DNA from 2 places in the Cobetia sp. BL01 genome. Region 1 is predicted to be linked to the other one. Evidence: predicted binding sites of a transcription regulator. Region 1 holds the regulator's gene; the other holds the start of a gene.
The links. Region 1 encodes FNR, which switches genes on or off when oxygen is low (the NO sensors DNR and NnrR bind a similar motif). Its sites were predicted from a motif close to TTGATNTANATCAA; they were not measured.

Region 1 (3,371 bases):
ATCAAGTTCGAGCGCAAGCAGCAGGCCTATCTGCAGGCCAAGCAAAAGCTGATGATGCAGGCCTACGAGGACGGCAATCTGCGTCTCGACATGCAGCTGTTGTGGGACGGCAGCGGCTGGCAAGGCGGCGAGGGTGGCGATCACAACCCCAATGCCGCCCTGACGGTCTATCGTCACTTCGACAACGCTGCCGTGATGAAAGGGCTGGTCGGCAATGTACCCAAGACGGCCTGGGTGATCGATTACCCGATGCTTGAGCGCATCCATTACCTGCTGGTGGCCGGCTTCGATGTCTATGGCAACCTCGGCCACCAGCTGACCACGCGCCTGTACATGGACTTCCTGCGCATGGAAGGCGAGAACAACCTGCTGGCGCTTCTGCCTGCCGGCGAGCGTCAGGCAGTGCATGACAGCTGGTATCAGGATGTGGATTCTGGGCTGGAAAAGCTGCTGTTCAAGAAGCCGCCCCAGTTTGATGCCCCGAGCGATATCGTCTGGACACCGGGAGAGCTTTCCTCACCGGAGAAGGCGCGCATTGGGCTGATGCGCCGCCTGCGCGAGCGCCTGGCGCCGGAACTTGTCCACGAGCGTAGCCTGGAGACGCTGGAGGATGATGCCGTGCGCCGCGAATTGAAGGCCTTGAGCGAGGTGAGTGGTCTGGCGGCCAGCCTGCTGCCGGAAGTCACCATCATTGCGCTGGAACGGGAGGGAAGCGAGCACCCACAGTTGTTCAGCGTGCTGCGCAACTCGGCTCATGCCAACATCACCAGTCTGTTCGACGAGGAAGCCAATCGGCGTCCTGAACGCGATACGCTGGATGTGCTGCGCGGCGTGGCCGGGGATTATCCGAATGCCTTCTGGCATCTGACACCCGAGTCGCTGCAGGGATTGGCACGGCGGGTCGCCGTGCTCAAGGATGAGGCGGACTATCGACAGCTGATGGCCGATATCGGAGTGCGGCGCACCGATCCACGCTTCTGGCAGTTCTCGGACAGCGTGCTGCGTGCCAATTATGCGGATCGTCCCGTCGAGGCCGGGTTGCTGGATTACAACCGTCTGCAGAATCGCTGAGCGTCTCCGAGCCGCCTGGCGCTGTCTGGAAAACACGAAGGCCCGCCACATGAGGATGTGGCGGGCCTTCGTGGTGAGAGAAATGGCATCACGGGCGTTCAGCGACCGCCCTGACACTCTCCTTCTGCCAGCTCGATCAGGCCATCCAGGTGCAGGATATGGACCTCGCGGGCCTGGATATCCACCAGCCCCTGAGCCTGGAAACGCGTCAGGATACGGCTGATGGTTTCCACGGCCAGTCCCAGGTAATTGCCGATGTCGGCGCGGGACATGGAAAGACGGAAACTGTATGGCGAATAGCCGCGGCGACGGAAGCGCTGAGAGAGGTTGACCAGGAAGCTGGCCAGGCGCTCATCTGCCGTCTTGCGCGACAGCAGCATCATCATCCGACGATCCTCATGCAGCTCCTTGCTCAGGCTCTTGAACAGCTGGGTGCGCAGTTCCGGCAGTTGGGCGGAAAGCGCATCGAGGCGATCGAAGGGAATCTCGCACACGGTCGTGGTCTCGAGTGCCACGGCGCTGCCGGGGTAGGCATTGCTGTCGATGGCATCCAGTCCAGCCAGCTCGCTGGGCAGGAAGAAACCGGTGAGCTGCTCCGTGCCACTGTTCTCGGTGTTGATCTGTTTCAGGCTGCCTGAGCGCACCGTGAAGACGCAGTCGAAGGGCTCGCCCTGGGTGAAGAGAACCTCGCCCTTTCTGAGCGGCGCGCGGCGCCGAATGATGGAGTCGAACTGGTCGATGGCTTCCATGTTCAGTGCCAGCGGCAGACACAGTGAGCTGAGCGAGCAGGTCTGACAGCGTGCTTCATGCGCACGCAATCGATGGGATGCCGTTGTCTGGGCCGTCATGGTGACTCTCCTGGGGCATTACGCCGAAACTCGTGGGGAGCGGGTTTCGGGTGGGGGTGTCCGGGTGCGACACCTGGTACAGGGCGATTCCATGGTCCTGTACGAAGAGGCAGCATCCTCATGGACTGAGTCGCTGCTGCCTGTCGGTGCTGTCCGTCAATGATACCTGTCAGGCGCACTTCCCAGAACGGGTTCCCGTCCTGTGGGGCGGGATGTGAAGTGCTCCGTGAATCGCGCGCATTATATTAGATAATTCTGATTGTGTCGTGATGTCCTGCATGACTCTAGACGCAGAACCTCCCGAAGGGGCAGGTTGCGACGCCCTGCCTCATCCGACTCGGGAGAGCCAGGTGACATCATCCACTCAAGGACATGACGATCTGCCCCATGCTGACCAGCAGTGTGAGCAGAAACAGCAGACTCCAGACCAGCGGCAGCGGCCTGTCCGGCTGAGGGGTGCCGTCAATGCGGTGTTCGTCGCCTGGCCCATCTCCCTGCAGGTCATCATCGGGTGAGGTGCTGCGCGAGCGAAGCCCGACAAGCAACAGCGTGCAGAAGGCCAGGCTGCCCAGCGTGAGCATGCTGATCCATGCCTGCCAGAACAGTGGCAGATCGACGTTTGCCAGCAGGTTCATGGTGCAGCTCCTGTCGTCAGTGTCAGTGTAGCGAGTGTCTCCCCTGTCGGGTCGGGTATTGTCGCGGATGAGTGCCGAAGGGGATCCGTCTGTTGAAGATAGGCCAGCAGAGCGGTCGCCTCGGCCTTGCCGCGTACCCGGGCGGGCGCCGCGAGGATCTCGTCGTCTCGGTAGGGCACGCCAAGCGCCTGCAGGGCCCGCATTCGCTCGGCGACACCCTCGCCGCTCAGGGCGTGCTCGAACAGCCAGGGGTAGGCCGGCATGCTGGAATCCGCCACCTTGTGGCGCGGCGAGTACAGGTGCAGGCGTTGCCAGGCCTCATCATGTTCCGCCGGGAGGCGGCTCAGGTCAGGGCCTTGACGAGCGTTGCCCCACAGGGCCGGTCGCTCCATGAGGTGGCGGGAGGCGGCGTCCCGGCTTGCATGGCGTGCCTGGTCTCCCGGCAGATCCCGCACCATTCGGGTATGGCATTGCTGGCAGCCTTCCCGCAGGTAAAGACGCTGTCCCTCCAGCGCCAGCGCATCCAGCGGTGTCACTTCTTGCCCTGCCTCCTGAAACCCCAGAGGCAGCAACTGGGCCAGCGCGCCGACACTTGCCGCCATCACGCAGAGCGCGACCATCAGGCCCGGATGCCGTTCGAGCAGTACGTGTCTCATGCCGGTGTCCTCCCCCGAGCGTGTGAATCCCCGATGTGGTGATGAGCGCGCTGGGTAGAGGGGCGCGTGATGGGACGGCGGGAGGCGCGCAGGAGATACGCTGCCATCAGCAGCAGGCCGAGTGCCCAGCAACTCAGCCCCACCAGCGTCATCAGCATCGG
Region 2 (3,371 bases), on a different contig from region 1:
TGCTGGATTACCACGGCCTGAACCGGTTCGAGGCCCTGTGGCACGTGGCCGCCCAGGACGTTGATGCCCCTAACCGTGAGCGCGGAGGCATCTCGACGGTCTCGCTGCTCACTCTCGAGGACGAGCAGGGCCAGACACATCGCCTCTACCTCAAGCGCCAGACCAACCATCTGGGCCGCAGCCTGTCACGCCCACTGGGCGAGCCGACCTTCTCGCGCGAGTGGCGTGCCATCCGCCACTATCACGCGCTGGGCATTCCTTCGGTGGATGCCGGCTGGTATGGCGAGCGCCGCACCGGCAAGGAGTGGCGCGCCATCCTGATCACCTTCGATCTCGACGGCCGCGATGATCTGGACCACTGGCATGCACGCTGGCCGGCGCTGGACGATACCCGACGCACGCAAGTCATCACTGCCAGCGCACGTCTCGTGCGACAGATTCATCAGGCCGGCATGATGCACGGCTGCCTGTTCCCCAAGCATCTGTTCCTCAGCCGCCCACAGCCCGCCGCCGACGGTACCAGCGCCATGCAGGAACAGATGGATGCCGTCATCATCGATCTGGAGAAGACCCGACGCTTCGTGCTGCGCCGTCACGAGTGCCAGCGCGACCTCTACGTGTTGTGGCGCCGCCTCAAGGCCTGGCAGGCAGCGGAGTGGCGAGAGTTTCTGGCCGTCTACCTTGACTGTCCCGCGCAGAGTGACGAGGTCAGTCGATGGCTCAACGAGCTTGAAGCACGTGCCCAGCGCAAGCGTCGCTGAATTCCCACACTGGTGGGCGCATCACGCATTGCGTAGCATGCGCTCACCTCACGAGCCGCCTACGACCAACGTCTCATGAATCTGTCGTGAAAATGAACGGCCCTGTCGCTGTCCTGCGCCACCTCCAGTCTCATCCTCGAGACATGCACCTTTTCTGAAATAATCGGTAACATCCGCTAACAAGACGTCAAATATGTTTTCAAACATTGTTCTAAAAAAATGCTTGCCAAAAAGAACAGTGTTTTTTATAGTTCATCTCGTCACCTGAACAAGGCAGCCTTGCCACACTCGGTACATCCCCCGAGTTCGCCAGGCACCGCCGACAGGAAGCCCCCGAGGCCACAAGCTTCAAGGAGAACATCACATGAAAACCATCAAGATCCTGACTGCTACCGTCATCGCCGGCACCATGGCAATGGGTGCACAATCTGCACTGGCCTACGGCAAGGGCGATATCTTCCTGCGCGGCGGCGTTGCCAAGGTCGACGGCAAGAGCAACAACGGCAATGGCCTGATCGCCAAGGATGAATCCGGTTTCGCCGGCTCCGTGGGCTACATGTTCCACGACAACCTGGCAGTTGCTCTGCAGTCCACTGAAGCATTCAGCACCGACTGGAAAAACAGCGACGGTGGCTTCGATCAGATGCCGATCAACCTGATGCTGCAGTACTACCCGCTGGGCGGTACCGAAGCTCGCGTTCAGCCTTACGCTGGCGTCGGCCTGAACTACACCCACTTCTCCGGTGAGTCTGCCGGTGGCCAGAGCATGGACATCGACGACAGCTACGGCGCTGCTGCCGAGCTGGGTGTTGACCTCAACATCAACGAATCCTGGGCCGTCAATGGCTTCGCTCGTTACGCTGACGTCAAGGCCGACACCAAGATCAACGGCCAGGACGTGAACGACACCGAGCTGGACCCGGTCACCGTCGGTGCCGGTGTCACCTACCGCTTCTAAGTGCTGAAACACGCACTGACGAGCCGCGCCGAGCCATGACGCATCAGGGGTGATCCCCTTGCCTCATTGACGACGCACAAGAACGCCGCAGGCCTCAGGGCCTGCGGCGTTCTTGCATGCGCGGACAGTCGGCGAGACAGACGGAACTTGATTTGAATCAAGTGTGACGGACCCTTGTCGGACATGACGGCAAACCCTTGTCATGGATCAATTTTTCGTCGACATGAGCTCCTAGACTGACATCTCCTTTCTCACCCCCTGTCACTTCGGGAGCGAACATGTCAGCCGCACAGTCCTTCTTGCCCTTCTCCTTCTGCCGGTCCTCTTCACGCCCGCTGCGCATGGCGGCGATCACGGCCGCACTCACGCTGACTGCCACGTCGGCTGTCGCTGCGCCGTTCTCGTCGACTGACTCAGGCCTCGAGAACCTCGATTATGGTGCCGGCCAGTTCTGGACGCGTGCGGGTGTCGCCAAGGTCTCGCCTAAGAGCGACAACGGTCGCATCGATGCCATCGGTGCCGACGTGGACGTCGATGATGACAGCGCCTTCGCCTTCACTCTGGGGTATCGCTTCACCGATACCCTGGGGATCGAGCTGCTGGCCGCGCAGAATTTCGAGCATGACATCTCGCTGAATGGCCAGAAGGCCGGCTCCGTCGATCATCTGCCACCGACCCTGACACTGCAGTACTACCCCCTCGGTGGACGCGACTCCCGCATCCAGCCGTACATCGGTGCAGGCGTCAATTACACCCACTTCTCCGATGAAACCCTCGATGACGGCACCAAGCTCGAGATGGATGACAGCTGGGGCGCGGCCGCACAGATCGGTGTCGACCTGGTCATCAATGAGCATTGGGCGGCCAACGTCGCTGCCTGGTATCTGGATATCGATTCCGATGTCACCGTGGCGGGCAGCGTCAACGACAAGGTCGAGATCGACCCGATCGTGACCATGGCCGGTATCAGCTATCGCTTCTGAATCGCGCATCTGACTGGCCACAGACGACAACGCCCCGCCAGCCCATCACGGGCCGGCGGGGCGTTGTGCGTTCAGGACGAATCAACGCGAGGCGGCCTGCCCGCTGCTCGGTGCCGACGTCTCGGGCACTGACGGCGACGTGTCGTCAGCCGGCGCCCTGGCTACCTTGCCCGGACGGGGGCGATCCAGCACCAGTCCCAGCACGACCAGCGCCGCTCCCATCACCATCAAGGCGGTCCACTGCTCATCGAACAGCCACCAGGCCATCAGCGCGGCACACGGTGGCACCAGGAAGAAGGTACGTGCGACCTGGTGGGCCTCGCCACGTTCGAGCATCAGCATCAGCAACCAGATAGCACCCACCGAGATGGCGATCACCAGCCAGGCGAGGGTCAGCAGTAGACGAGGCGTCGGGTCGAAGGCGAAGCTACCTACGCTGCTGGCTGCGATGAGGAAGACACAGCCCGCTCCCAGATACTGGAATACCAGCCCCTCCACCAACCCCATCCGACCACCGACACGCTTCTGCCACAGCGTCGAGCTGGACACGCCGATGAGCGCCACCAGACACCACAGCAGGCCGATCATCGGCCACTCGAGCGTAGCGCTTGCGGCGCCTGCCCCCTGAAGCACGCCCGCCCCCAGCACCAGACTGACGCCAATCGCGCC

Region 2: the regulator FNR is predicted to act here: its motif matches at 1,867-1,880, upstream of ACZYGA_RS03820 (OmpW/AlkL family protein).

Annotation. Positions count from the first base shown of each region.
Region 1 covers NZ_JBVBEE010000004.1:117,907-121,277, forward strand. The annotation lists gene ACZYGA_RS09220 (fatty acid cis/trans isomerase) at 1-1,071, shown strand, start outside; gene fnr (fumarate/nitrate reduction transcriptional regulator Fnr) at 1,170-1,919, opposite strand; gene ACZYGA_RS09230 (hypothetical protein) at 2,276-2,554, opposite strand; gene ACZYGA_RS09235 (cbb3-type cytochrome c oxidase subunit II) at 2,551-3,210, opposite strand; gene ACZYGA_RS09240 (cbb3-type cytochrome c oxidase subunit I) at 3,207-3,371, opposite strand, start outside.
Region 2 covers NZ_JBVBEE010000002.1:26,696-30,066, forward strand. The annotation lists gene ACZYGA_RS03810 (lipopolysaccharide kinase InaA family protein) at 1-761, shown strand, start outside; gene ACZYGA_RS03815 (OmpW/AlkL family protein) at 1,126-1,719, shown strand; gene ACZYGA_RS03820 (OmpW/AlkL family protein) at 1,998-2,702, shown strand; gene ACZYGA_RS03825 (DMT family transporter) at 2,784-3,371, opposite strand, start outside.